One region of the Pseudomonas sp. FBCC-B1565 genome, then DNA from elsewhere that is predicted to be linked to it. Evidence: predicted binding sites of a transcription regulator. Region 1 holds the regulator's gene; each other region holds the start of a gene.
What was found. Region 1 encodes FliA, which starts transcription of late flagellar genes. Its sites were predicted from a motif close to CTAAAGTTTNNNNNNNNNNNGCCGNTAA; they were not measured.
Positions count from the first base shown of each region.

Region 2: NL123_RS00995 (methyl-accepting chemotaxis protein) is a predicted target of FliA. The motif match lies at 4,989-5,016, and genes of this name have one in related genera.
Region 3: NL123_RS20400 (methyl-accepting chemotaxis protein) is a predicted target of FliA. The motif match lies at 2,870-2,897, and genes of this name have one in related genera.

Region 1 is NZ_CP101438.1:1,852,770-1,862,716, reverse strand. It holds gene NL123_RS08895 (chemotaxis protein CheA) at 1-2,219, opposite strand, end outside; gene NL123_RS08890 (protein phosphatase CheZ) at 2,231-3,019, opposite strand; gene NL123_RS08885 (chemotaxis response regulator CheY) at 3,038-3,412, opposite strand; gene fliA (RNA polymerase sigma factor FliA) at 3,582-4,322, opposite strand; gene fleN (flagellar synthesis regulator FleN) at 4,319-5,152, opposite strand; gene flhF (flagellar biosynthesis GTPase FlhF) at 5,259-6,575, opposite strand; gene flhA (flagellar biosynthesis protein FlhA) at 6,588-8,702, opposite strand; gene NL123_RS08860 (DUF6124 family protein) at 9,277-9,519, shown strand; gene NL123_RS08855 (cold-shock protein) at 9,555-9,764, opposite strand.
Region 2 is NZ_CP101438.1:231,594-241,540, forward strand. It holds gene rep (DNA helicase Rep) at 1-431, opposite strand, end outside; gene NL123_RS00980 (putative bifunctional diguanylate cyclase/phosphodiesterase) at 688-2,352, shown strand; gene NL123_RS00985 (NorM family multidrug efflux MATE transporter) at 2,464-3,870, opposite strand; gene NL123_RS00990 (LysR substrate-binding domain-containing protein) at 4,018-4,938, shown strand; gene NL123_RS00995 (methyl-accepting chemotaxis protein) at 5,116-7,092, shown strand; gene NL123_RS01000 (ABC transporter six-transmembrane domain-containing protein) at 7,096-8,010, opposite strand; gene NL123_RS01005 (TetR/AcrR family transcriptional regulator) at 8,125-8,709, shown strand; gene NL123_RS01010 (YifB family Mg chelatase-like AAA ATPase) at 8,706-9,947, opposite strand, start outside.
Region 3 is NZ_CP101438.1:4,433,186-4,443,132, forward strand. It holds gene ctpM (methyl-accepting chemotaxis protein CtpM) at 1-1,261, opposite strand, end outside; gene NL123_RS20395 (Na+/H+ antiporter family protein) at 1,374-2,693, opposite strand; gene NL123_RS20400 (methyl-accepting chemotaxis protein) at 2,933-5,080, shown strand; gene NL123_RS20405 (sensor histidine kinase) at 5,132-6,493, opposite strand; gene NL123_RS20410 (response regulator transcription factor) at 6,490-7,158, opposite strand; gene NL123_RS20415 (PepSY domain-containing protein) at 7,158-7,469, opposite strand; gene NL123_RS20420 (PepSY domain-containing protein) at 7,469-7,771, opposite strand; gene NL123_RS20425 (patatin-like phospholipase domain-containing protein) at 7,930-9,009, shown strand; gene queD (6-carboxytetrahydropterin synthase QueD) at 9,589-9,945, shown strand.

The DNA of each region.
Region 1 (9,947 bases):
CAAATACGCCGAGCGGCGTAACGCTTGAGCATGCTCGGAACATCGAGAATCAGCGCGATCCGACCGTCACCGGTGATGGTCGCACCCGACATGCCCGGGGTTCCCTGCAGCATTTTGCCCAAAGGCTTGATGACCACTTCTTCCTGGCCAACCAGTTGATCGACGACAAAGCCGATGCGCTGGGTGCCCACGGACAGAATCACCACATGGCCTTCGCGCTGCTCTTCATGGGCCGCCGATGCCACCAGCCAGCGCTTGAGGTAGAACAGGGGCAATGCCTTGTCGCGCACGATCACCACTTCCTGGCCGTCCACCACGTTGGTGCGCGACAGGTCGAGGTGGAAGATTTCGTTGACGTTGACCAGCGGGAAGGCGAACGCCTGGTTGCCCAGCATCACCATCAGGGTCGGCATGATCGCCAGGGTCAACGGCACCTTGATGACGATCTTGGAGCCCTGGCCCTTGGTCGAGTAGATGTTGATCGAGCCGTTGAGCTGGCTGATCTTGGTCTTCACTACGTCCATGCCGACGCCACGGCCGGACACGTCGGAAATCTCGGTCTTGGTCGAGAAGCCCGGGGCGAAGATCAGGTTGTAGCATTCGGTGTCGGTCAGGCGGTCGGCGGCGTCCTTGTCCATCACGCCGCGCTTGACCGCAATGTTGCGCAATATGGTCGGGTCCATGCCTTTGCCGTCGTCAGTGATCGACAGCAGGATGTGATCGCCTTCTTGCTCCGCCGCCAGGATCACCTTGCCGCCACGGGACTTGCCCGATGCTTCGCGCTCTTCCGGGGTTTCCACGCCGTGGTCGACGGCGTTGCGCACCAAGTGGACCAGCGGGTCGGCCAGGGCCTCGACCAGGTTCTTGTCGAGGTCGGTTTCTTCGCCCACCAGTTCCAGGTTGATTTCTTTCTTAAGCTGACGCGCCAGGTCGCGAACCAGGCGCGGGAAACGGCCAAAGACTTTCTTGATCGGCTGCATCCGCGTTTTCATCACGGCGGTCTGCAGGTCGGCGGTGACCACGTCGAGGTTCGACACAGCCTTTTGCATGGCTTCATCGCCGCTGCTCAGGCCCAGGCGCACCAGGCGGTTACGCACCAGTACCAGTTCGCCGACCATGTTCATGATGTCGTCCAGGCGCGCGGTATCAACCCGCACGGTGGTTTCGGCTTCACTGGCAGGCTTCTCGGCTGTCGGCGCGGCGGCGGCACGTGCCGGAGCAGGTGCGGCGGCCGGGGCCGGTGCTGGCTTGGCAGCCGGTGCAGGTTTGGCGGCCGGCGCTGGCGCAGCGGCCTTGGCGGCGACCGGTGCAGCGGTCGCCACCGCTGCGGCCGGGGCCACTTCGCTGAACTTGCCCTTGCCGTGCAACTCGTCCAGCAGGGATTCGAACTCGTGATCGGAGATCAGCCCATCGCCCGCAGGGGCGGCGCTGGCAGCAGCCGGTGCCGCAGCCGTGGCGGCGACTTCCGGCAAGGCGTCGGCCGCGAAGGTGCCCTTGCCATGCAGTTGGTCGAGCAATGCTTCGAATTCATCGTCGGTAATGTCGGTGCTGGCGCTGGCCGCCGGTGCATCCGCAGGAGCAGCAGCAGGTGCCACGGCGTCGGCCGCGAACTGGCCCTTGCCATGCAACTGGTCGAGCAGCGATTCGAACTCGGCGTCGGTGATGTCTTCGCTGGTCGGTGCGGCGACCGGGGCAGCCGGCGCTTCCGCCTCGGCCTTGACGGCACTGAGGGAGTTGAGCAGCTGTTCGAACTCGCTGTCGGTCACATCCGGCTCGGCCTCAACCACAGGCTCCGGTGCGGCTTCAACCACCGGTGCGGCCGACGTGTCGGCAGGTTCCGCCAGGCGCGCCAGGGCGGCCAGCAGTTCCGGAGTGGCCGCCGTGATCGGTGCACGGTCGCGCACCTCGCTGAACATGCCGTTGACCGCATCCAGTGCTTCGAGAATCACGTCCATCAACTCCGAATCAACGTGACGCTCACCCTTGCGCAGGATGTCGAACACGTTCTCGGCGATGTGGCAGCACTCCACCAGCTCATGGAGCTGGAGGAAGCCGGCGCCCCCTTTTACAGTGTGAAAACCGCGAAAAATTGCATTGAGCAGGTTCGCATCATCCGGTCGGCTTTCCAGCTCGACCAGTTGCTCGGACAACTGCTCTAAAATTTCGCCGGCCTCTACAAGGAAATCCTGAAGGATTTCTTCATCGGCGCCGAAGCTCATGTGGGTGCTCCTTAGAAGCCTAAACTGGATAACAGGTCATCGACATCATCTTGACCCGATACAACGTCTTCACGTTTATCGGCATGAATCTGCGGACCTTCACCCTTGGCGAGATGTTTTTGTGGATCTTTTTCCGAGAGGATCGCTTCGCGGTCATGTTCGATGCCGGCGAAACGGTCAACCTGGCCAGCCATAAGCACCAATTTGAGCAAGTTGCTTTCCACTTCGGTGACCAACTGGGTCACACGCTTGATCACCTGACCGGTGAGGTCCTGGTAATCCTGGGCCAGCAGAATGTCATTGAGGTTGCTGGAAACCGTGCGGTTTTCCTGCTCGCTGCGTGACAGGAAACCGTCAACCCGACGTGCCAACTCGCGAAACTCCTCAGCCCCCACTTCCCGGCGCATGAAGCGGCCCCAGTCGTGGCTCAGGGCCTGGGCTTCAGTGGCCATGCCGTTGACCAGAGGCGTGGCGTTTTCCACCAGGTCCATGGTGCGGTTGGCCGCCGCCTCAGTCAGCCTGACCACATAGGACAGGCGTTCGGTGGCATCGGTGATTTGCGAGATTTCTTCGGCCTGGGGCATATGCGGGTCAATCTGGAAATTGACGATCGCACTGTGCAGCTCGCGTGTGAGCTTGCCCACTTCCTGATACAGGCCGCGGTCACGGGTCTGGTTGAGCTCATGGATCAACTGCACCGCGTCGCCGAACTGGCCTTTTTCAAGGCTGTCGACCAACTGGTGAGCATGCTTTTTCAGGGTCGACTCGAAGTCTCCCTGTGACGTTTCTTTATGCTCCATAGCTCCCCCGCGATGGCATTAGCCGTGGATGCGTTCGAAGATTTTTTCGATCTTCTCTTTCAAGGCCAGTGCAGTGAATGGCTTGACCACGTAACCGTTGACCCCGGCCTGGGCGGCTTCGATGATCTGCTCACGCTTGGCTTCGGCGGTCACCATCAGCACAGGCAGGCTGCGCAGCTTTTCGTCAGCGCGCACGTGGCGCAGCAAGTCGATACCGGTCATGCCCGGCATGTTCCAGTCTGTTACCAGAAAGTCGATGCTCCCGCTGTTGAGGATCGGAATCGCCGTAATGCCGTCGTCCGCCTCGACCGTGTTTGTGAACCCAAGGTCACGCAACAGGTTTTTTATGATCCGCCGCATCGTTGAGAAGTCATCAACGATGAGGATTTTCATGTTCTTGTCCAATTCGACCTCCAAGCAGTCTTAAACGCGCCCAGCACCTGGACGCGCCATTTCAATCAACAGGCATTACACAAAAAGGACTGCCGGGGGCACCACGGGTCGAACCCGCGAAGGCCGGTTGCCCTCGCGGTATCGTCTGCAGTGTCCCCACACTGCCTGTTCAGCGCGCTCGCCACTCTCCCAAGCGCCCCCGCAAGCGGGCTGCGCACTGGCTGTGCAACTGGCTGACCCGCGATTCGCTGACACCCAGGACCTCACCGATTTCCTTGAGGTTCAGCTCTTCGTCGTAGTACAGCGCCAACACCAGCCGCTCACGCTCCGGCAAATTGGCAATCGCGTCCGCCAACGCCCCCTGGAAACGCTCATCTTCCAGGTCTCGCGATGGCTCCATATGAGCACTCGCGCCGTCCTCGTGCAGCCCTTCATGTTCGCCGTCCTGCAACAGGTCGTCGAAACTGAACAATCGGCTGCCCAAGGTATCGTTCAAAATCCCGTAGTAATCGTCGAGACTCAATTGGAGTTCGGCCGCAACTTCGTGATCTTTAGCGTCGCGACCGGTTTTTGCTTCAATTGCGCGAATTGCGTCACTGACCATGCGTGTATTGCGGTGTACCGAACGCGGCGCCCAGTCACCCTTGCGCACTTCATCGAGCATCGCGCCACGGATGCGGATGCCCGCATACGTCTCGAAACTTGCACCCTTGCTCGCGTCGTATTTGGTCGACACTTCGAGCAAGCCGATCATGCCCGCCTGGATCAGGTCTTCGACCTGGACGCTGGCGGGCAGGCGCGCCAGCAAGTGATAGGCAATGCGCTTGACCAGGGGCGCGTAGCGCTCGATCAACTCGCCCTGGCTGTCACGGGCAGACTTCTTGTACGCGTTGTAGCCGGTCGCTGTCATAGCACGGGTCCTGCGCTCGTCTGATGCACCAATCGCTCGACGAAAAACTCCAGATGCCCCCGGGGGTTGGCGGGCAATGGCCAGGTATCGACCTTCTGGGCAATAGCCTTGAACGCCAGTGCGCACTTGGAACGAGGGAACGCTTCGTAGACTGCACGCTGCTTTTGCACAGCCTTGCGCACACACTCGTCGTAGGGAACTGCGCCGACGTATTGTAAGGCGACATCGAGGAAACGATCCGTGACCTTGGTCAACTTGGCGAACAGGTTGCGCCCTTCCTGCGGGCTCTGGGCCATGTTGGCCAGGACGCGGAAGCGGTTCATGCCGTAGTCGCGGTTAAGCAGTTTGATCAGGGCGTAGGCGTCGGTGATCGAGGTGGGTTCATCGCAGACCACCAGCAACACTTCCTGCGCAGCGCGCACAAAGCTGACCACGGACTCGCCGATCCCGGCGGCGGTGTCGATCACCAGCACGTCGAGGTTGTCGCCGATGTCACTGAACGCCTGGATCAGCCCGGCATGCTGCGCCGGGCTCAGGTGCACCATGCTCTGGGTGCCGGAGGCGGCCGGCACGATGCGGATGCCCCCAGGCCCCTGCAGCAGCACATCGCGCAGCTCACAGCGGCCCTCGATCACATCGGCAAGGGTATGTTTGGGCGTCAGCCCCAGCAGAACGTCGACGTTCGCCAACCCCAGGTCAGCATCCAGCAGCATGACGCGACGGCCAAGCTCTGCCAGGGCCAGGGACAAATTCACTGACACGTTAGTTTTCCCGACGCCACCTTTGCCGCCGGTCACCGCGATCACCTGTACGGGATGCATGCTGCCCATTTTATTTCTTTACCTTGTCTTGCTTAGACGCAGGCTACATGGCTTGGCCGCGTGAATCGCTTGCAGACCATCGATGTAGATACATTTCACGGTGTTCATACCGCCCTCAACCTACCCGCTTCGCCGGGTTGTGGTAGAGGTCGGCGAACATATCGGCCATCGCTTCCTCGCTAGGCTCGTCTTGCATTTGCACGCTGACTGCACGGCTGACCAACTGATGACGGCGCGGCAGATGCAGATCATCCGGGATCCGCGGCCCGTCGGTCAGGTAGGCGACCGGCAATTCATGACTGATGGCCAGGCTCAGCACCTCGCCCAGGCTCGCGGTTTCGTCGAGCTTGGTGAGGATGCAACCGGCCAGGCCGCAGCGCTTGTAACTATGATACGCAGCGGTAAGAACCTGTTTCTGGCTGGTGGTTGCAAGCACCAGGTAATTTTTCGACTTGATGCCACGCCCGGCCAGGCTTTCCAACTGCATGCGCAATGCCGGGTCGCTGGCTTGCAGGCCGGCGGTGTCGATCAGCACCACGCGCTTGCGCAGCAGCGGGTCGAGGGCGTTGGCCAGGGACTGGCCTGGGTCGACATGGGTCACCGACACATTGAGAATGCGGCCCAGGGTCTTGAGCTGCTCCTGGGCACCGATACGGTAGCTGTCCATGCTCACCAGCGCGATATTCTGAGCGCCGTACTTGAGCACGTAACGCGCCGCCAGCTTGGCCAGGGTGGTGGTCTTGCCCATGCCGGCGGGGCCGACCATGGCGATCACACCGCCCTCTTCCAGGGGTTCGATTTCCGGGGTGACGATCATCCGCGCCAAGTGGGCCAGCAACATGCGCCAGGCCTGGCGAGGCTCTTCGATTTCGGTGGTCAGGGCCAGCAGGTCGCGGGACAACGGGCCGGACAGGCCGATGCGTTGCAGGCGACGCCACAGGTTGGCCTGTTGCGGTTTGCTGCCTTGCAATTGGTTCCAGGCCAGCGAACCCAACTGGACTTCGAGCAGCTCACGCAGGCCATTGAGTTCAAAGCGCATCGAGTCGAACACACGCTGGTCAACCGCCGCTGCCGGGGCTGGCGCAGCGGGACGCGGCGGCTCTTTGAAGGTTGGCTCAACCAATGGCTCCGCGGCGGTCAGCGGCAGGCCGGCGAACAACTGGCGATTGGTGGTGGCATCGCTGTCGCCACGCATGCTCAGTTCAGCCTGGGCCGAAACAATCCGCGAAGCGGTCTTGCGCAGCTCGTCTTCGAGCTCCATGTTCGGCACGCGCGGCGCCAAGGCCGAAGGTGTGTAATCCAGGGCAGCCGTCAGCTCGACACCGCCGGCAATACGACGGTTGCCAATAATCGCGGCGTCGGCGCCCAGCTCATCACGAACCAGTTTCATGGCCTGACGCATATCGGCGGCGAAAAAACGCTTCACTTGCATAACCCACTACCCTCAGCCGTTGGGCCCTACTGTCGCGACGATAGTCACTTGCTTGTTGTCAGGAATTTCCTGATAAGCCAAAACGTGCAAATTCGGTACTGCCAGGCGCCCAAACCGCGACAACATCGCCCGGACCGGGCCTGCCACCAGCAGGATCACCGGTTGGCCTTGCATTTCCTGGCGTTGCGCGGCGTCGATCAACGAACGCTGCAGCTTCTCGGCCATGCTTGGCTCCAGCAGAACGCCCTCTTCCTGGCCTTGTCCTGCCTTCTGAATACTATTGAGCAATATTTGTTCCAACCTGGGTTCCAAGGTGATCACAGGCAGCTCGGAGTCAAGCCCTACAATGCTTTGCACGATTGCGCGCGACAATCCGACGCGCACCGAAGCCACCAGGGCGGCAGTATCTTGACTCTTGGCGGCATTGTTGGCGATAGCCTCGGCAATGCTGCGAATATCGCGCACCGGCACCTGTTCGGCCAGCAGCGCCTGCAACACCTTGAGCAACTGCGACAGCGACAGGATGCCCGGCACCAGCTCTTCGGCGAGTTTTGGCGAGGCTTTGCCGAGCAAACCCATCAATTGCTGGACTTCTTCGTGGCCGATCAGCTCGTGGGAGTGCTTGTAGAGGATCTGGTTGAGGTGGGTAGCGACCACGGTGCTGGCGTCCACCACGGTATAACCCAGGGACTGCGCCTGGCTGCGCTGGCTGATTTCGATCCACACCGCGTCCAGGCCAAAAGCCGGATCTTTGGCGGTAATACCGTTGAGACTGCCGAACACCTGCCCCGGGTTGATCGCCAGTTCGCGGTCCGGGTAGATCTCGGCTTCGGCCAGGATCACGCCCATGAGAGTCAGGCGGTAGGCGCTGGGCGCCAGGTCCAGGTTGTCACGGATATGCACGGTGGGCATCAGGAAGCCCAGGTCCTGGGACAGCTTCTTGCGCACGCCCTTGATCCGCGCGAGCAGCTGGCCGCCCTGGTTGCGGTCCACCAGCGGAATGAGGCGGTAGCCGACTTCCAGGCCGATCATGTCGATCGGGGTCACGTCATCCCAGCCCAGCTCCTTGGTTTCCTGGGCGCGGGCCGGGGATGGCAGCAGTTCCTGCTGGCGTGCAATCTCCTGCTGGGCCTGGACCTTGACCGCATTCTGCTTTTTCCAGAACAGGTAGGCACCGCCGGCCGCCATGGCCGCCATGCTCAGGAAGGACACATGGGGCATGCCCGGCACGATGCCCATGATCGCCATGATGCCCGCCGCCACGGCCAGGGCCTTGGGCGAGGCAAACATCTGCCGGCTGATCTGCTTGCCCATGTCTTCGGAGCCCGAAGCACGGGTCACCATGATTGCGGCTGCTGTGGATAACAACAGTGATGGCAATTGCGCCACTAAACCGTCACCGATGGTCAGCAAGGCGTACACCTTGCCCGCATCGCTGAAGGTCATGCCGTGCTGGAACATGCCGACCGCCACGCCGCCGATCAAGTTGATGAACAGAATCAGCAGGCCGGCGATGGCGTCACCGCGCACGAATTTGCTGGCACCGTCCATGGAACCGTAGAACTCGGCTTCCTGGGCCACTTCCAGGCGGCGTGACTTGGCTTGGTTCTGGTCGATCAGGCCGGCGTTGAGGTCGGCGTCGATCGCCATTTGTTTGCCGGGCATGGCGTCGAGGGTAAACCGCGCGCTCACCTCGGAAATCCGCCCGGCGCCCTTGGTCACCACCACGAAGTTGATGATCATCAGGATCGCGAACACCACGATACCGACCACGTAGTTACCGCCAATCACCACCTCGCCGAAGGCCTGGATCACCTTGCCGGCGGCGGCATGGCCGTCCTGGCCGTGCAGCATCACCACGCGGGTGGACGCCACGTTCAGCGCCAGGCGCAGCAAGGTGGCGACCAGCAGGATGGTCGGGAATACCGCAAAGTCCAGCGGCCGCAGGGCGTACACGCAGACCAGCAGCACCACGACGGACAGGGCGATGTTGAAGGTAAAGAACACGTCCAGCAGGAACGGCGGCATCGGCAACATCATCATTGCCAGCATCACCAGCAACAACAACGGCACACCCAGATTGCCCCGCGAGAGGTCAGTCAGGGTGCTGCGCGCCGTGCCGAGCATTTGAGAGCGATCCACCAGTATTCCTCGTGTCCTTTGAAGCAAAGTTTTGACGCGGTTGAGCGTCCTGAAGGCGGTATTGCAAGAAGCCTTCCAACTTTTGTTTTGGAACGTCGATCGCTATGGACGCCCACGTTTTTTCGGAAAGAACACATTTTAAATGTGGGAGGGGGCTCGCCCCCGATTGCAGCTTGTCAGACTAAGAGTCGGTGACTGACACAACGCCATCGGGGGCAAGCCCCCTCCCACACTTGGATGTGCGCGCAGCCGGTACTACTGGGGAAATTTCTGACAAGGTTTTGCGGTTGCCCCTAGGAAACTCGCTCTCTAGTCTCCGTACACCGCTGCAAACGCAGTGGACGGGCGTCGCGGCCCGGATTTTCAAAGAGCAAAAGCACTATCGCCCGCTTTCAGTTGACGCTTTTTTAGCGTCTACTGTGCGGCGCTATGGCGGCTGTGCGCGGGATACCTTAGGGTATGCCGGGTTGCTCCTTGACCGGTCCGCGAACCTGCGCACAGCTGTCACCCCATCGCGTCGCGGCGATCAGTGGCAGCTCCACTTTTAAGGAGCCTCACAATGATCAAACCCACCCCAAATCCCCCCATCAGCCTCTTCACCGTTGCAGACCACCTGAAAACCGAAGACCTGCTGGTCAACCTCACCGAAACCCTCGCTTCGGCCGAAGCGCTGATGAGTGACTTTGCGTTTGAATTGGACGGGACAAAACGCGAAGGTGCGCTGGGCGTAGCGCAGTTGATCGGGCTCGCGAAGCTGCTGGCCGACAGAGTACTGGAGGACAGCGAGCACTTGAGGGCCTGATGGCGGATCGTTCCTGCACTACTCTGCGGGAACGATTATGACGCTGATAGGATGCGGACGTTTTCAGCCTGACCGCCTTTGGGTCCTTGGGCTAAATCGAATTCAACTTTTTGATGTTCTTCAAGCGTCTTGAAACCGTCGCTCTTGATAGCCGAATAATGGACAAAAACATCACCGCCATCGTCTTGAGTGATGAACCCGTAACCCTTCTCCGCGTTAAACCACTTCACCGTGCCTGTTGCCATTACCGTTCTCCTGATATCTCACTCAAGGACTTGCTGGATGACCCTGACATCGCATGCAAAGACGCCGTCAGGTCGATGGATCCTCTGAAACGCAACCTGCATACCCACTGCAAGCCGGACGCCGCGCGAACCAATGAGATCCACTGGAACGGCCTCGCCGTCCACGACAATCAAACCCTTTCC
Region 2 (9,947 bases), 1.6 Mb from region 1:
TTTTTCCAGGCGCCGATCATGTTCTTGATCTCGTCCACGCCATCGTCGCCTGCGTATTCCTTTTGCATGATGTCGGTCATCAGCGACTTCACGTCGGTCTCGTCGAAGATCGAGAAGCCCGGCTTGTAGCCCAGCCGCGCATGCTCCTTGCGGATGATGTTCAGGCCCAGGTTGTGGAAGGTACACACGGTGAGGCCACGGCCTTCGCCACCCTTGAGCAGGGTGCCGACGCGCTCTTTCATTTCCCGCGCAGCCTTGTTGGTGAAGGTCATGGCGACGATGTACTGGGCGCGGATGCCGCACTGCTGGATCAGGTGCGCGATCTTGCGGGTGATCACGCTGGTCTTGCCGGAGCCTGCGCCGGCGAGCACCAATAGAGGGCCGCCGACGTAGTTCACGGCTTCTTGCTGCCGGGGATTGAGTCGGGACATACAGAATTCAGGGAGTCGTTGTTCAAAAGGGCGGGCATTTTAACAGGCTGGCAGGATTCTGCTCTGTCAGAACGACAGTGTGACGTACCACTCGATCTAAATTTGCCGGTTTTGATACTTTGCCGCAGGATGTGAGGGTTGTTTTGAGGCTAATGTTCACAGTTCGCGTGTTTGATAACCCCTATCATTGGTGATTCTCAGGCCGCACGTCATAATGCGCGTCGCCACGAATTTTTGCAGAGTCTAGGGAGCTAGCTTGTCTACGCCTGTCGAACCCTTGCGTTTGCTGCTGCTGGCCGATGAGCCCGCGTGGGCAGCGTTATTGCGCGAGTGCCTGGCGCCGATGGGCGATGGGGCTGTGCTGATCAGCGCACCAAACTGGGAATCCGTGAGCCGTCTGTTCGATGACGACCACAGCGCCGTACTCTTGACCACGCCCGGCCTGCAACCCGGGCCTGGCCGTTGCAGCCTGCCGTGTGTGTTGTTGCTGGAACAGGAGCCGCTGGTTTCACCGCTTGGCGTCAGCGATTGGCTGGTGCGTGATGTATTGGATGCCGATACAGTGCGCCGCTGCCTGCGCCACGTCCGCGAGCGTGGGGTGCTGGAAAACACCCTGCAACGCCTGGCTGAACAGGACCCGCTCACCGGCATTGCCAACCGCCAGGGCTTCCAGACCCTGTTGACCGCGCGCCTGGCCGAGAATGAAGGCCGTGGCCTGGCCCTCGGCCACTTGGACCTCGACAACTTCCGCCACGCCAACGATGCCCTCGGCCACCAGGCCGGCGACCGGTTGATCCTGCAAGTGGTGTCGCGGCTCAAGAGCCAGCTCGAGGTCGGCGACCAACTGGCGCGCCTGGGCAGCGATGAATTCGCCCTGCTGATCGACACCCGTCGTGCGCCCCAGCGTGCCGAGTGGATGGCCGAGCGCATCACCGAAGTCATGGCCGAGCCCTATTGGGTGGATGGCGAAAGCCTGCTGATCGGTTGTAGCCTGGGCGTGGCCCATGCCAGGGCCCGTGCCGGTGCCGACCCGCTGATGTGGCACGCTCATATCGCCATGCAGCAGGCCAAGAGCACCCAGGGCTGCACTTTTCATATCTTCAACGAACGTATCAACCGCAACGCGCGCAGCCTCGCCGACCTGGAAAGCGAGCTGCGCCGCGCCTTGCGCCGTGACGAACTGGAGCTGCATTACCAGCCGCGCCTGGACCTGGACGACGGCCATATCGTCGGCCTGGAAGCCCTGGTGCGCTGGCGCCATGGCGAGCGCGGCCTGTTGCCGCCGAGTGAGTTCGTGCCACTGGCCGAGCAAAGCGGCCTGATCGTGCCGCTGGGCTACTGGGTGATCTCCCGGGCCCTGCGCGACATGCAAGACCTGCGCGAACGTGGCCTGCCGCCGTTGCACATGGCGGTCAACCTCTCGTTCCGCCAGTTCCAGGACAGTCAGTTGCTCTCGACCCTCAGTCGGCTGATTGCCGAGCGGGGCGTGGAGGCGCAATGGCTGGAGTTCGAGCTGACCGAAACCGCCGTGATGCGCCGCAGTGACCTGGTCAAGCAGACCATGGATGCCCTCGGCCGCCTGGGTGTGCGGTTTTCCCTGGATGACTTCGGTACGGGCTTCTCATCGTTCGTGCACCTCAACAGCCTGCCGATTGCCTTGTTGAAGATCGACAAGAGCTTTGTTGGCGGTATGGAGGAGCGCGAAGAAAACCGCAAGCTGGTGCATGCTATGATCAACCTGGCGCACAACCTCAACCTGGAAGTGGTGGCCGAAGGTGTTGAAACGCCTGAGCAACTGGCGCTGCTGCGTTTGTTTGGCTGCGACCAGGCCCAGGGTTACCTGATCAGCAAGCCGCTGCCGTTGCCGGAGTTGGTGGAGTACCTGACTTTCGGCAAAAGCCAGCAAGCGCTGCTGGGCTGAGGTGGCAATCCAATCAAAAAGTGGGAGGAGGCTTGCCTCCGATTGCGGTGGGTCAGTCAAAAAACCAGTGACGGGCACGCCGCAATCGGGGGCAAGCCCCCTCCCACATTGTTAATCGTGCAGGGCCTCGGCTTGGAATGAGCCTTGAGGTTCAGGCTCCTGGCGAAGCATCCGCTTCATCTTTGCCTCAAACGCCCAGGTCAGGCTCACCGCCGCGCACGCCAGGCCCAACGCCAGGCCCCACCACACGCCGGTCGGTCCCCAGCCCAGGGTGAAGGCCATCAGCCAGGCCGACGGTGCGCCAATCAACCAATAGCAACCCGCGCCGATCAGGAAGGTGGTCTTGGCGTCCTTGAGCCCGCGAATGCAGCCCATGGCGATGGTCTGCACGCCATCGAACAGTTCGAACCAGGCGGCGACGGCCAGCAGGCTGACGGCCAGGACGATCACGTCGTGGAACGCCGGGTCGTTGTGGTCGATGAGCAGGCCGATCAGCGGGTCGGAATAGAGCCACAACACGCCAGCAAATCCCAGCATGATCGCCGCGCCAAAGCCAATGCCGACACGACCGGCCAGGCGCGCATGCAGCAACTGCCCGGCGCCGTAGTGCTGGCCGATGCGCATGGTCACCGCGTAGGACATCCCCGCCGGCACCATGAACGCCACCGAGACGATCTGCAATGCGATCTGGTGCGCGGCCAACTGCGTGCTGCCCATGGTGCCCATGCACAGTGCCGCAAACGCGAACAGCCCGACCTCCACCGCATAGGTGCCGCCGATCGGCAGGCCCAGGCGCCACAACTCGCGCAGGTACTGGGTGTTGAGGCGCAGCAGGCCGGTACTCAGTGGGTAGGCCGCATAGGTGCGGTTGCTGCGGATGTACCACATCAGCGTCAGCGCCATGCCGTTGGCGACGATGGCTGTGACCAGGCCGATGCCCATCAGGCCAAGCTTGGGCAGGCCGAACATGCCTTCGATCAGCGCGTGGTTGAGCAGGTAGTTGATTACCGTACCGCCAAGGCTGATCACCATCACCGGCGTCGCCTTGCCGATTGCGCTGGTGAAGCCGCGCAGGGCCATGAAACTCAGGTAACCGGGCAGGGCGAAGGGCAAGATCGTCAGGAATTGCCCGGCCGAGTGCACGTTGGTCTCGGTCTGGCCAAACATCAGCAGCACAGGCTTGAGATTCCACAGCAGCAAACCGGCCGCCAGGGCCATCAGCCACGCCAGCCATAGCCCGGCCTGGGTCAGGCGGGTGGCGCCTTCGATATCGCCCGCGCCGTGACGGATGGCCACCAGAGTGCCCACGGCGGCAATCACGCCGATGCAGAAAATCGCCACGAACGAGTAGGTCGCCGCGCCCAGGCCGCCACCGGCCAGGGCTTCGGGGCTCAGGCGCGCCATCATCAGGGTGTCGGTCAGCACCATCAGCATGTGCGCCAACTGTGAGGCAATCAACGGCCCTGACAGCCGCAGAATGGCCCAGAGTTCGGTACGTGCCGGATGTTGCATGATCATCACGCTCGAAAAGTCAGAAGGTTGGGAAGGCTTGATTCTCGGCGCTCTCGGTTCATTACACAAAAGGATTAAAGCGATGATGTACATGACTTAAACTCATGCCTGCTGATCTGGTAGGGTGCGGTATTGCTCTGTAGGAATCTGCCGATGTCTCGACGTCTTGCCCCGCTGTATGCCTTGCGCGCATTCGAGGCCGCCTCGCGGCACAATTCCTTCACCCGGGCAGCGGAGGAGCTCTCCATCACGCAAAGTGCGGTGAGCCGGCATATCCGCACGCTGGAAGAGCATTTCGCCTGTCGCCTGTTCCAGCGCAGCGGCCGCACCTTGCAGCTCACCGAAGCGGCGCGCCTGCTCTTGCCGGGCGTGCGCGAAGGTTTCGCCGCGCTGGAACGGGCCTGCCATACCCTGAACGCCGAAGACGACATCCTGCGCATGAAGGCGCCGTCTACCCTGACCATGCGCTGGCTGCTGGCGCGGCTGAGCCGCTTCCGGGCGTTGCAGCCGGGCAATGAAGTGCAACTGACCAGCGCCTGGATGAGCGTGGACGAGGTGGATTTCAACCAGGAGCCCTTCGACTGCGCAGTGTTGCTGAGCTACGGGCACTTTCCGGCGGACTGGGAGGCCAGCTACCTGTTCCCGGAATTGCTGATCCCGGTAGGTGCACCGAACCTGTTGGAGGATGGGCCGTGGGATGCTGCGCGACTGGCCACCGCCGAACTGCTGCACCCCACGCCCGACCGTCGCGACTGGCGCAATTGGCTGCAACGCATGGGGTTGGCGTCCCAGGTGTCGCTCAAGGGCGGCCAGGTGTTCGATACTCTCGAACTGGGCATGATCGCCGCTGCGCGGGGTTACGGTGTGTCCATGGGCGACTTGCTGATGGTGGCCGAAGACGTGGCCCAGGGGCGCCTGAGCCTGCCTTGGCCAACGGCGGTGGCCAGTGGCGAAAACTACTACCTGGTATGGCCGAAAACCCGCCCCGGCGGCGAGCGTTTGCGGCGCCTGGCGGAGTTTCTGCAGGCGGAAGTCAAGGCGATGGAATTGCCCCAGGTCGAACGCCTCGAGTGAGGGGCGACAGACTGTTCGTGCAATCGTTTGCGTGATACCCCTGCGGATCGCTCAAGTATTGCCTCGGCTCGCCGAAGTAGGTGTGTTGGAACCATCGTGCACCAACGTTTCCCACCAGATAATTTGCCGAGCAGCGCTATGAGATCAGGATGATCCTGGCCTCGGCCAGGAGCCTTCATGTCTCAACCTCGCGCCCGGATAGCCTCCCAGTTAGGCCTGGCATTAGCCGTGATTCTGGCTGTCGTCATCAGCGGCAGCACCGTGTTTGCCTTGCGTTCGCTCGACTCCGCCAACCTCGCCACCCGCGAGGAGCACCTGGCCAGCGAAGCGCGTTTGCTCGCCGACCAACTCAACACCTTCCACAGCACCTTGCGCGAAAGTACCCAGCGTTTGAGCGGGCTGTTTGAAAAACGCTTCGGCGCCGGTTTGAGCGTGCATGCGGACCAGCCTGTGACTGTGGCCGGTGTGCAGACCCCAAGTCTGTACCTGGGCAATCAGGTGCTGAACAACAACTTCAATGAAGTGGATGAGTTCAAGCAGATGTCCGGTGGCGTGGCCACGGTATTCGTGCGCAGCGGCGAGGACTTTATCCGTATCAGCACCTCGTTGACCAAGCAGGACGGCAACCGCGCCATCGGCACGGTGCTGGATCGCCAGGGCCCGGCCTACCAGCGGGTGCTCAGCGGGCAGACCTATATCGGTCGGGCGGTGTTGTTCGACCGTTCCTACATGACTCAGTACAGCCCAGTGCGCGATAGCAGTGGCCAGGTGATCGCGGTGTTGTTCATCGGGTTCGACTACACCGATGCGCAGAATGCCCAGTTCGACAACCTCAAGCGTTTCCGCATCGGCCAGACCGGCTCCCTCGCCTTGCTGGATGAACAGAAGCGCTGGCTGGTGCCGCCGGCGGGCGTGCAGGCGCTGGATCAAGCCATTCCCGTGATGCTGGACCTGGCCAAGACGCCGGGTACAGGGCGCTTCTGGGCAGACAAGAACGAAGACTTCTACAGCGTGTCGGTGCCTTTCGAAGGCGGGCCGTGGGCCGTGGTCGCGAGCATGCCCAAGGCCGAAATCCGCTCGGTGACGTGGGACGTCGGTATCCGCCTGGTGATCGGCAGCGTGCTGGCCATGCTGCTGGCGGTCGGTGCAACGGTGTGGCTGCTGCGCAGCAAGCTGGCGCCGTTGGGCGACCTGGTGCGCCAGGCCGAAGCCTTGGGCGCGGGCGACTTGAGCGCACGCTTGAACGTGTCCAGCCATGACGAAATCGGCCAACTGGCGCGCAGTTTCAACCAGATGGGTGAAGCGCTGTCGACCATGGTCTCGCATATCCGCAAGGCGGCCGAAGAGGTCAACAGCCGTGCCCAGGCGCTGTCCGGTTTGTCCGGTGGCGCCTATGAAGGCATGGAGCAGCAGTCCGGCGAGATCACCAGCATGGCCGGGGCGGTGGAAGAGTTCAGCGCCACCTCGCTGAACATTGCCGACAACATGGGCAGCACCGAACGCCTTGCCCAGGAAAACGCCCAACAGACCCGCATCGGGCGCAACTCGATGCAAGAGGCGTCGTCATCCCTGGAACACATCGCCACCGCGCTCAACAGCACGGCCACGGTGATCAACACCCTGGGCCAACGCTCCCAAGAGATCGGCGGAATCGTCGGCGTGATCACCTCGATTGCCGAACAGACCAACCTGCTGGCGCTCAACGCCGCCATCGAGGCCGCCCGCGCCGGTGAACAAGGCCGTGGGTTTGCCGTGGTCGCCGATGAGGTGCGCAACCTGGCGTCGCGTACCCGGGAGGCCACTGACGAAATCTCCGGAATGATCCAGAGCATCCAGCAGGAAACCGGCAACGCCATCAGCACCATGGAGCGCGGCAATGTGTTGATGCAGGAAGGCCTGTCGCGTAACGCCGACGTGGCGTCGGCCCTGGCGCGTATTGACGAGCAAAGCCGCTCGGCCGGTCAGCAGTTTGCTGCGATTACCACCGCCACCCAGGAACAGAGCAGCACCGCGACCTTGCTCAGCAGTAACCTGCAGAGCATTGCGCTGGCCAACAGCGAGCAGCGGGAAGTGGTGTCGAACCTGGCGATCACCGCCAAGGAACTCGAAACCCTGGCGGCGGGCTTGCGGCATGAGGTGGACCGGTTTCGTTGAGGCCTAGCGATCGCCCAGGCCAGGGTCAACGCGCTTGCCGATGTCCTTCAGGCGCGCCAGTTGGTCGACCATGCCGGGGGCTTCGTCCATGCTGGTGACGAAGGTCCACAGGTAGGTCATGACCGCGTAGATATGGCCAGCCTTGACCGCGGGTGACAGCGCCAATTGGCTGATGGCGACCACAAACAGCAAGGCGGCCAGCGTACCCAGAAACAGGTACGCAGCCGCCTCACGATCCGACAGCCAGATGCGCAGGCGTGAAAGCACTTGGTAGTGGCGCCGCAGGGTCGGTGCGCCGACCTTTTCCACCAGGCCGATTTCTTTTTCCAGCCGGTTGTTCAGCCGTTCATGCAGCTCCTGGTTGCGCCGGGCAAAGCGTGGCAACAACGTGATGCACAGCACCAGTGCGCCCAGGCACGCCAGGCCTACCCAGGGCTCGATCACGATCAACATCACCGCCGCGCCGATAATCGACACCAGCGCCGTGGCAATGATCGGTACATGCTTTTCAAAGAAGTCGACGAACTCCCGGGCGAGCACCACCCGTGCCGCCGATTTCGACGTGCTGTGGTTCTGCAGGCGTTGATTGAGGATCACCGGCACCGCCAGATCGGCGTAGATCCGTGTGAAGGTCCGCGTATCCAACGCCCGCCGCGCCGCGCCGACCACCCAGAATGCCAGGACCACGGCGGCGTAGAACAGCGCGTTGCTGGCGTCGCCACGGATGATCGCGTCCACCGCAAACCCGGCAAACAACGGGTAGGCCAGCAGCAGCGCGTTCTCCAGCGCGACCAGCGACAGCGTGGCAAACAGCTTGCCCGGATAGGCTTTGGCAATGGCCTTGAGCGTCTGGCCGGCGGATTGCTGGCCGATTTTCCGGCTTTCTTCGATCAGGATTTGAGGTGTGGCGGATGACATGGGGTGCACCAAAGGAGTGATAGACGCTATTATTGAGCGACTGCTCAAGTATCCTTGAGCGATCGCTCAAAAAGCAAGCGCCGCTTATCTGCCGGTGCCTGGAAGGAATTGCCCATGTCGCGTATCGACCGTAAAGACCAGATCATCGCCGCCGCCCTTGAGCTGTTTCGCAGCAAGGGTTTTGCCGATGTGTCCACCCGCGACCTGGCCGAACATGCCGGCCTGTCCCGCAGCCATGTCTATCACTACTTCAGCGACTGGAAGGAACTGCGCCGCGAAGCCTTCGTGCGGTTTGCCAACGAACAGTTGGACGAAGTGCGCGCGCCCCTGGCAGAAGCAGCGCCCCTGGACGCCTTTGTGGGTTTTTTGCGTGACTGCCTGCCAAGCACCGCTGATGCAGGGTGGGCACTGTGGCTGGATGCTTGGGACGAAGCGATGCAGGACCCGGAAATGGCCCAGGCTTACCTGGCGATCAACGCCCAATGGCAAGGCATGCTCGCCGAGGTGATCGAGCGGGGTGTGGCTGCCAATGTCCTGCGTTGTGACTCGCCACAACGCGCTGCCCGCCAGATCTTTGCCGTGGCGATGGGCTATGCCGACGACCTGATGCTCAAACCCTCCATGGAGTCGGCGGAAGCGGCCTTGGATGAAGTGATGGAAGTGGCGCGCCTGCTGTTGGACTTCCCAGAGGCACCCTAGCCGACGGCCGCGGGCCGATACTGCAACGCTTCCGCCAAGTGCGGTCGAGTAATGCTCTCGGCGTGCTCAAGGTCGGCCAGGGTACGCGCCACTTTGAGCAGGCGATGGGCAGCGCGCAGGGATAGTGTCAGCCGTTCACAGGCGGTTTCCAGCCAGCCTTCATCGGTCTTCGTCAGCTTGCAGTGCTTGCGCAGCCCCGGCAGATCAAGGAACGCATTTGCACAGCCCTGGCGTTGCTGTTGGCGATCGCGGGCCTGGGCGACCCGTGCCGATGCCTCGGCGGTGTTATCGCCCGCCTGCTGGGTTGGGTTCAATGCGGTGGTTTCTCGCGCCACAGTGAGGTGCAAATCAATACGGTCCAACAAGGGGCCGGAGAGCTTGTTGCGATAGCGCTGAATCTGCTCCGGCGTGCAGCGACAACGCCCGCTGGGTTCGCCCATGTACCCGCAAGGGCAGGGGTTCATGGCGGCTACCAGTTGGAAGCGGGCCGGGAAGCTGACGCGATCGCGGGCGCGGGAGATGACGATGTGACCCGATTCCAGAGGCTCGCGCAGCACCTCCAGCACCTTGCGGTCGAACTCAGGCAACTCATCGAGGAACAGCACGCCGTGATGGGCCAGGGTAATTTCCCCCGGCTGCGGTTTCGACCCGCCGCCCACCAATGCCGGACCTGAGGCAGAGTGGTGCGGCTGGCGAAACGGTCGGTGTGGCCAGTGACTCAGCGGCGCAAGGCTGACGACCGACTGGATCGCCGCCACTTCCAGGGCTTCCTGCTCGCTCAACGGCGGCAACAAACCCGGCAGGCGACTGGCGAGCAAGGTCTTGCCGGTGCCGGGCGGGCCGCTGAACAGCAGGTTATGCGCGCCCGCCGCTGCAATCAGCAATGCGCGCTTGGCGGCGAGCTGGCCCTGTACTTCGCTCAGGTCCGGGTATGGCTTGTTCAGGTACAGCAAGCCGTCGGATTTGTAGGGTTCTATAGGCTGATGCCCATTCAGGTGCGCCACCACCTGCAGCAAATGATCCACCGCGATCACCTTCAACCCCGAGGCCAGGCACGCTTCCTCGGCATTCGCCCGAGGCACTATCACGGTGCGCCCGGCCTTGCGCGCCGCCAATGCCGCAGGCAACACGCCTTTCACTGCGCGCACCTCGCCGGACAGCGCCAATTCTCCCAGACATTCCACGTCGTCGAGCAGCAAGGCTGGCACCTGCACGCTGGCCGCCAGGATGCCCAACGC
Region 3 (9,947 bases), 2.6 Mb from region 1:
CGGCCTCCCCGGCCCGCGCGGCTTCAATCGCGGCGTTGAGCGCGAGCAGGTTGGTCTGTTCGGCAATGGAGCGGATCACGCTGAGCACGCTGACGATGGAGGCCACGTCCTGCTGCAGGCTGTCGAGGGACACACCGCTGCTGCGGATGTCGTTCACAAGCGCATGGATCTGCGCGATGCTGCCGTCCACTACGCGCTTGGCGGCCTGACCTTCAGCGTCGGTCTGCTGGGCCGCGACCGAGGCGCCCTGGGCACTGCGCGCCACTTCCTGGGCGGCGGAGGACATCTGGTTGATCGCCGTGGCGACCTGGTCGGTCTCGTGGCGCTGGCGTTCCATGGCCTGTTCGGAGCGCTGGGCCTGGTCCGACACCTGGCTGACCAGACCGGTGAGTTGGCCTGTCATCTCGGTGATCTGGCGCACCAGGCCGTGGATCTTGTCGACAAAACGGTTGAACGCGCCGGCCAGATCACCCAGCTCGTCCTGGCTGGTGATGGCCAGGCGGCGGGTCAGGTCGCCTTCACCGGCTGCGATGTCGTCGAGGTTGGCTTTCATCAGGTGCAGCGGACGCAGGATGGTATTGGCCAGCAGCATGCCCACGGCAGCGATCACCAGCAGTACCACCACGGCCACGCCGAGGATGCTCAGCAGCACGCCTTCCATGCGTTTCTCGACCTTGGCCTCGACCACCGCCACCTGGGCTTCGATGCCGTCCAGGTTCACCGAGGTACCGATGACCATGTCCCACTTGGGCAGGTATTCGGTGTAGCCCATCTTGGGCACCAGTTCGGTCTGGCCTGGTTGGGTCGAGCTGTATTGCAGGTAATGGGTGCCGTCCTTGCCGACCTTGACCAGGTCACGATTGACGTACACGCCGTTGGGGTCGCGGTTATCCTTGAAGCTCTTGCCCACGCCGTCGGGGCTGTTGCCCTTGAACAGGCGGATGGTCTCGGAGTCGTAGCCGAAGAAGTAGCCGTCCTTGCCGTAGCTGGTGTTGGACAGCAGCTTGACCACCTCGGCGCGCGCCGCGGTATCACCGGGCGCCGCCGCGTCGTAGAGCGGCTTGATGGTGGTCATGGCCACTTCGACGTAGCTTTGCAGGGTGGCCTTGGCGTCGTTGAGCAGGCGCTGACGGGTTTCGTCCACCTCATTGCGCGCCTGGCCCTGCAGGATCCACACGGTGGTCAGGCTGATGACCACGGCAAACAACAGCACCGGCACTACGGCGAGGGACAGGACTTTGGCCTTGAGGCTCAGACGCATGGGTTTTCTCTCTTATTAGTGGCGACTAGAGAGGTTAACGGCCGCATAGGAAGTTTCTGTAGTGAGCGGGCTTGCCACAGCAAGCCCATTCACTCCAACAAGCCGGCAGTGGTCAGAGGGTCATCGCGGCCAGCCAGCCGAATGCCAGCAGCGGAAGGTTGTAGTGCAGGAAGGTCGGCACCACGGTGTCCCAGATATGGTGGTGCTGGCCGTCGATGTTCAAGCCGGAAGTCGGACCGAGGGTCGAGTCCGAGGCCGGCGAACCGGCATCACCCAAGGCACCGGCCGTGCCGACGATGCACACGATGGCCATGGGGCTGAACCCCAGTTGCACGCACAGCGGCACGAAGATCGCCGCCAGGATCGGCACGGTGGAAAACGATGAACCGATGCCCATGGTCACCAGCAGCCCCACCAGCAGCATCAGCAACGCCCCTATCCCACGGCTATGGCCGATGAAGGCCGCCGAGGTTTCCACCAGCGAGCGCACATCCCCGGTGGCCTTGAGCACTTCGGCAAAACCCGAGGCGGCGATCATGATGAAGCCGATCATCGCCATCATCTTCATGCCTTCGGTGAACAGGTCGTCGGTGTCGCGCCAGCGCACGATGCCCGACACCGAGAAGATCAGGAACCCGGCCAGCGCGCCGATGATCATCGAGTCCAGCCACAACTGGATGATGAACGCCGAGGCAATCGCCAGGCCGGCCACCAGCAGGGTCAGCGGGTTGTACTGCACCGCCACCTGCTCGACCCGCTCGATTTTCTCCAGATCGTACACGCGCTTCTTGCGGTAGCTGATGAACACCGCCACCAGCAGGCCGACGACCATGCCCAGCGCCGGCAGGCTCATGGCGTGAGTGACGTTGACCTGGCTGATATCCACGCCGCTCTTGGCCACGTTGGCCAGCAGGATCTGGTTGAGGAAGATATTGCCGAAGCCCACCGGCAGGAACATGTACGGCGTGATCAAGCCGAAGGTCATCACACAGGCGATCAGGCGGCGGTCCAGTTGCAGCTTGGTCAGCACGTACAGCAATGGCGGCACCAGCAATGGAATGAACGCGATGTGGATCGGCAAGATGTTCTGCGAGGCAATCGCCACCATCCACAGCAGGCCGATCAGCAGCCATTTGACGTGGCTGCCACCGCTGGTTTCCTGACGGTCCACCAGCAGCAGGGCCTTGTCGGCCAACGCGTGGGCCAGGCCGGACTTGGCAATCGCCACGGCGAAAGCGCCGAGCAAGGCGTAGGACAACGCCACCGTCGCCCCGCCGCCCAAGCCGCCATTGAAGGCCTTGAGCGTGGCTTCGATCCCCAGGCCACCGGTCAGGCCGCCCACCAGGGCGCCGACGATGATGGCGATGACCACATGCACGCGGGACAGGCTGAGCACCAGCATGGTGCCGACCGCGGCAATGACTGCGTTAATCATGGTTACCTCAAGAAAAAAACATAAAAAACAGGCATGCCCGCACCCGGGCAGCCATTGGGTGGCAACCGGCGTGCAGGCTTGGAGGAGGTCTTATTAGAGGGCGCGCACTTTGCAGCAGGCAGGCGCACATGTCAAAAAACGGCGCCGCTTTCAGGTTTAAATCGATCGTTTGAATAAAGAAAAACCTGAAACCGCCGATACAGGTTCTCTCTGTGTTTTCAGGTAAGGATGTACCGATGTCGCTCAGGCAGCTCTCCATTCAATGGAAAATCACCCTGCTCGCTGGCTTGTGCCTGCTGGGAATCGTGACCCTGCTGGTGGGTCTGTCGCTGTATCGCATGGAGCAGAGTTCGCAACGGGTCAAGGCCTCCAGCATGCAGATGCTGGATGAAGCGGCCCAGGCGCGCATCGAAGCCCAGGGCGAGGTGCAAGCGCTGGGTATCCGCCGCCAGTTCATGGACGCCTATCAGTACGGCCATGGTTTTTCGCGCCAGGTGCTGTTCCTGCGCGAGCAGGCCGAGAAGCGCTTTCTCGACGCCTTCGACACCCGCGAAGACCTGACCCGCCAGGTCAGGGCCGCGTTGCAGGCCAACCCGGACTTGCTTGGTTTGTCCCTGGTATTCGAAGCCAATGCGCTGGACGGCAAGGATGAACTGTTCGCCGGCCAGGCGGAGTTGGGCAGTAACGACAAGGGGCGTTTCGCCCTGTACTGGTCGCAGCCGACGCCCGGCAAGCTGGAGTCAATGGCATTGCCGGAAAGCGACATGTTCGACACCAGCGTCGGCCCCAGCGGGGAAAAAGCCAACGCCTGGTTCACCTGCCCACGCACCACGCTCAAGCCGTGCGTAATCGAACCGTACTTTTACAAGATCAACGGACAAAACGTGCTGATGACCAGCATTGTCTTCCCGTTGATGGCCAACGGCAAAGTCATCGCCTCGCTGTCGGTGGACATCAACCTCAACAGCCTGCAGGCCGTGAGCCAGCAGGCCAGCCACAAGCTGTATGACGGCCAGACCCAGGTCAGCATCCTCAGCCCGACTGGTTTGCTCGCTGGCTACAGCCCCGACGCGAGCAAGCTCAGCCAGCGCCTGGACCAGGTCGACACCGCCAACGGCGCGCAGCTGATCAGCGCCCTGACCGGCAGTACACAAATTCGCAGCCTGCGCACCGATCACCAGCTCAAGGTGCTCGCGCCGTTCGCACCGATTCCGGACGGCAAGCCGTGGGGCGTGCTGCTGGATGTGCCAGAGAAAGTCCTGGTAGCCCCCGCCGAAGCGCTGAAAACCCAACTGGATGCCGACAATGCCAAGGGCACCCTGCTGGAACTGAGCCTGGGCCTGCTGGCCGCCGTGGTCGGCTTGATCCTGGTGTGGTTGATGGCACGCAGCGTAACGCGGCCGATCCTCGGCGTGGCGCACATGCTCGAAGACATCGCCAGCGGCGAAGGCGACCTGACCCGGCGCCTGGCCTACGACAAACAGGACGAGTTGGGCCAACTGGCCGGCTGGTTCAACCGTTTCCTCGACAAGCTGCAACCGATCATCGCCGAGGTCAAACGCTCGGTGCAGGACGCCCGTGGCACCGCCGACCAATCCGCCGCGATTGCCACGCAAACCAGCGCCGGCATGGAGCAGCAGTACCGCCAGGTCGACCAGGTGGCCACCGCCTCCCACGAAATGAGCGCCACCGCCCAGGACGTGGCCCGCAGCGCGGCGCAAGCAGCCCAGGCCGCACGCGATGCCGACCAGGCCACCCGCGACGGCCTCACGGTGATCGACCGCACCACCACCAACATCGGCGAGCTGGCGGCGGACATGAGCACGGCCATGACCCAGGTCGAAGGCCTGGCCGCCAACAGTGAGAAGATCGGCTCGGTGCTGGAGGTGATCCGTAGCATCGCCGAACAGACCAACCTGCTGGCACTCAACGCCGCCATCGAAGCGGCCCGCGCCGGTGAAGCCGGGCGTGGCTTTGCGGTGGTGGCCGATGAAGTGCGCAACCTGGCGCGCCGTACCCAGGAGTCGGTGGAAGAAACCCGCCTGGTGATCGAGCAGTTGCAGAGCGGTACCGAAGAAGTGGTCGGTTCCATGGGCAACAGCTACCGCCAGGCCCAGGGCAGCGTCGAACAGGTTGGACAGGCCGTGACCGCCCTGCGCCAGATCGGCGATGCGGTAACGGTGATCAGCGACATGAACCTGCAGATCGCCAGCGCCGCCGAAGAGCAAAGCGCGGTGGCCGAGGAGATCAACAGCAACGTGGCGACCATTCGCGATGTGACCGAGTCGCTGTCCGAGCAGGCGAATGAATCGGCGCGGGTGAGCCAGGCGTTGAACAGCCTGGCGAATCAGCAGCAGGGGTTGATGGATCAGTTCCGCGTCTGAAAATGCAAGGCGATCCAATGTGGGAGGGAGCCTGCCCCCGATTGCGGTGTATCAGCCAATCTGTTTTTTGACTGGAATGCCGCCATCGGGGGCAAGCCCCCTCCCACAGGGCAATTCGATCAGCACTTTCAAGCCGCCCAGTTCAGATGCCTGCAACTGCAACACCCCGCCCCACACCTCGACAATATCCCGCACGATCCCCAGGCCCAGACCATGGCCATCGATCTGCTCGTCCAGCCGTGCGCCACGGCTGAACACCTGGGCTCGCTGGCTTTCAGGAATGCCGGGGCCGTCATCCTCCACCGCCAACAGGTAATGGTGCTCCGTCTCGGTGATGCTCAGGCGCACGTCGGCATCCGCCCATTTGCAGGCGTTATCCAACAGGTTGCCGAGCAGTTCCAATAGATCTTCGCGGTCCCAGGGCAGTTGCAGGCCCGGCGTGGCGCGGTAGCTCAGGCCCAGGTGCTCGCCGTGGATCATGGTCAGGGTGGCGAGCAGGCCGGGCAGTTCTTTATCACAGTCGAACAACGCACCGGGCAAGGTTTCCCCGGCCAGGCGGGCGCGATTGAGTTCGCGGTTGAGGCGTTGCTGTACCTGCTCCAACTGATCACGCAGCAGTTTGCTCAGTTCGGGATGCTGCCTGAGCGTCTCGCTCGATGCCGCGCTCAACAGCACGGCCAAAGGCGTCTTGAGCGCATGGCCGAGGTTGCCCAGGGCATTGCGCGAACGCTTGAGGCTGTCTTCGGTGTGAGCCAGCAGGTGGTTGATCTGCGCCACCAGCGGCTCCAGTTCCAGGGGCACCTGGGTATCGAGTTGCGAGCGTTGCCCCTGTTGCAACTGGGCAATCTGGTTGCGCGCGGTTTCCAGCGGGCGCAAGGCGCGGCGCACGGTCACCCGTTGCAAGATCAACACCAACAGCAGTGCCGCCAGCCCCAGCACCAGGCCGATCTGGCGCATCAGCCGGAAGCTTTCGCGCACCGGGGTGTAGTCCTGGGCCACGCTGATGGAAATCGATTGGCCAAACCGCTTGTAGTCCGCACGCAGCACCAGCAGTTGCTGGCCTTCCGGGCCGAGTTGCAGGTTGCCCTTCAGCCCCGCCTCAGGCAGGCGCGGCAGTTCCTGGTCCCACAATGAGCGGGAACGCCAGTGGACGTCGGCAAAATCGATGCGGAAGTAATGCCCGGAAAACGGCCGTTGATAGGCTGGCGACAGGCGTTGCTCATCCAGCTGCACGCCGTTGGGCCCACGCACCAGCGCCACCAGCAGGTTTTCGGCGTCGTTGCGCAAGCCGGCTTCCAGGTAGCGTTGCAAGCCGGCCTCGAACAACCACAGGCTGGTCTGGGCCAGCACCACGCCGACGATCACCATCACGCTGATCAGCCCCAGGCTCAAGCGTCGCTGGATCGACCTCATGCAGGGCTGGCGCCAAACCGATAACCCTGGCCGCGCCGGGTCTCGATCACGCTGCGGCCCAATTTGCGGCGCAGATGGTTGACGTGCACTTCCAGCACATTGGAGTCGCGCTCGGTCTCGCCGTCGTAGAGGTGCTCGGCCAGGTGGCTTTTCGACAGGATCTGTTCGGGGTGCAGCATGAAATAGCGCAACAGGCGAAATTCGGCGGCGGTCAGCTGGATCTCATCGCCGTCACGCAGCACGCATTGGCGACCTTCGTCCAGGTGCAGGCCGGCCGCTTGCAACGTCGGCTGGTTGGTTTGGCCGTGGGAACGGCGCAACAACGCCTGGATGCGCAAGTGCAGCTCTTCGGGGTGAAAGGGTTTGGCCAGGTAATCGTCGGCGCCGGCCTTGAGCCCTTCGATGCGCTCGGCCCAGGAGTCGCGGGCGGTGAGAATCAGTACCGGAACGGCCAACGCGGCGGCTCGCCATTGGGCCAGTACCTCAAGCCCAGGCAGGCCCGGCAGGCCGAGGTCGAGGATGATCAGGTCGTAGGGCTCGCTGCGGCCCTGATACACGGCATCGCGCCCATCGGCCAGCCAATCGACGGCATAGCCCTGGCGCTGCAGGCCAGCCATCAGTTCATCGGCCAAGGGTACGTTGTCTTCCACCAGCAGCAGGCGCATCAGTCTTCCTCGTCTTTGATCAACACACCGGTGCGCGCGTCCAGCTTGATCTCGCGCACCACACCTTCGGTGGTCACCAGTTCCACTTCATAGGCATATTGGCCGTGTTTCTTCTCCAGCTCGGCCTCCAGCAGGCGCGAGCCGGGGTAACGCGCCATGGCCTGCTGCAACAATTGCTCAAGCGGCAGGATCACCCCCTGCTGGCGCAGCGCCAAGGCTTCATCCTGGTTGAGGTCGCGGGCCGCCAGGCTGGAGCAGAATGCCAAGAGCACCAGCGCCACTCGACTGCCGACGCGTAAATTTACCTTCATTACGTATCCTGATGATTCTTGAGGACCTGCCCGGTGAGCGCGTCCAATTCAACGTCCCATTCGATGCCGTGGGCATCTTCCAACTCGACCTCATACACGTACTTGCCGTAGGCCTCGTCGAGGTCGGTGTCCAGCAATGTCGAACCGGGATGCAGGGCCAGGGCCGTAGCTTCCAGTTGATCGAAAGCGACAATAGTAACAGTGGCCGGCACTTTCAGTGGTTTGTCGGGGTCCACGGCTCGGGCCTGGGTCGCCGTGAAGGCGATGATACCGGCGGCGGCCAGCGCGGTGAGGCGCTTCATGATAAGTCTCCGTTACAGGATGTTTTCCTACGCCGGCCACCGTACGCCCTGCAACTTAACTGAAACTGAATTGCCACCATGGCAATTCCCGCCAAGGCCTTTGCCCTACATTCCACGAGATTTTCTATAATGCCCCGCTCGCTCGGACAGAGACCGGTATGACAGCCATCCACATCAAGTTTCCCGCCCTGACCCTCAAGGCCGGCAAACGCGCCTTTGCGCGCATTCGTGAACAAGGCCTCACGCCTGCCGAGGTGGGCATCCTGCCCGGCGCGGCCGGCGGCCCGAAGGCACTCGGCATCCAGGGCCTGGACCTGGCGCTGTTCGGCGACTGGCTGCCCCGTGCGCCACGGGAACGCGCCCTGATCGGTGCCTCCATCGGCTCCTGGCGGTTTGCCAGCGCGTGCCTGCCCGACCCGGTGCAAGGCCTGCTGGACCTCGGCCGCCTGTACAACGAACAGCGCTTTGCCAAAGGCGTGACCATGGCCGAGGTCAGCCAGAGCTGCCAACGCATGCTCGACGACTTGCTCGCCGGTCGCGATGCACGGGTGCTGGACAACCCGAATTACCGCCTGAACATCATGGTGGTCAAAAGCCACGGCCTGCTGGCCGACGACCATCGCGGACGGCTCGGGCTGGGCCTGTCATCGGTGATTGCCGATAACCTGCGCGGCCGCGCGCGGCTGTCGCGGCACTTCGAACGGCTGATCATCCACGACCCGCGCCAGGCGCCGCCGGTGCATGCGCTGAAGGACTTCCCCTCGCGCTTCCTGCCCCTGGACCTGGGCAACCTGCGCCAAGCCCTGCTGGCCTCGGGTTCGATCCCCATGGTGATGCAAGGCGTGCGCGACCTGCCGGGCGCCGGCGCCGGCACCTACCGCGACGGCGGCCTGCTGGACTACCACCTCGACCTGCCCTACCACGGCGATGACATCGTGCTGTACCCGCACTTCACCGACCGGGTCATCCCCGGCTGGTTCGACAAAGGCCTGCCGTGGCGACGCAGCAATCAGCAAGGCTTGCAGGATGTGTTGCTGCTGGCCCCCTCCAGGGACTACCTGGCCCGCCTGCCCCACGGCAAACTGCCAGACCGCAGCGACTTCAAGCGCTTCATGGGCGACGACGCGAGCCGCAACAAGTATTGGCAGACCGCGATGAGCGAGAGCCGAAGGCTGGGAGACGAGTTTCTGGAGCTGGCGGATAACGGCCGATTGGGCGAGAGACTACAGGTCCTGTAGACGCGGGCCTCCCATCGCTAACCACGATGCGAAGCGAGCCGCTCTTGATCTTAGGCGCCCCGTCAAACACGCTGGCCGGAATTCGACAGGGATTTGGGGGGTAAACCGGCAGGGATGCCGGTTTAGCCGCCCCGCGCCATGGATGGCGCGTGGCGGCGGCCCCCCAAATCACTGTCGGATTACGGGCACACCGAGCCTAGGCGAGGTGCCGAGTGTTGGGGCAAGAGCGCTTTGGTTACTTTCGACTGGGCCGGCATTCCGGCTTTTCGAAAGTGACCCGCCGTAAGGGCGGAACCAATAGCAGCCGTTACTTAAACAACGGATATGTACTCGGTCTGATCCAACGTCCTGGTCGGCTGTCAGGCCGCCTTCGCGGGCAAGCCCCCTCCCACACTTGGATCGCGGAGTAACCGTCAGATAGCGGCCGGCTGTCAGGCCGCTGGCGGGAGCAAGCGCCCCCGCCATATGCAATCCATATTTCGCCAGCAAGCCAACGTCTACAGAGGGACGGTATGCGCGGCGAGGGATCAAGCTGTTAAACTCGCCGGCTGCCAGATACCTGACCGAGCTGAAAATACCGTGGAAATCTTCAAAGAGTTTACTTTCGAATCCGCCCACCGCCTGCCCCACGTACCGGAAGGCCACAAATGCGGGCGCCTGCATGGGCATTCGTTCAAGGTGGCGATCCACCTCAGCGGCGACCTGGATCCCCATACCGGCTGGATTCGCGACTTCTCGGAGATCAAGGCGATTTTCAAACCGCTCTACGAACGCCTCGACCACAACTACCTCAATGACATCCCCGGCCTGGAAAACCCCACCAGCGAAGTGCTGGCCAAGTGGATCTGGAATGAGTTGAAACCCCTGCTGCCTGAGCTCAGTGCGATTCGTATCCACGAGACCTGCACCAGCGGTTGCATCTATCGCGGCGAATAAGC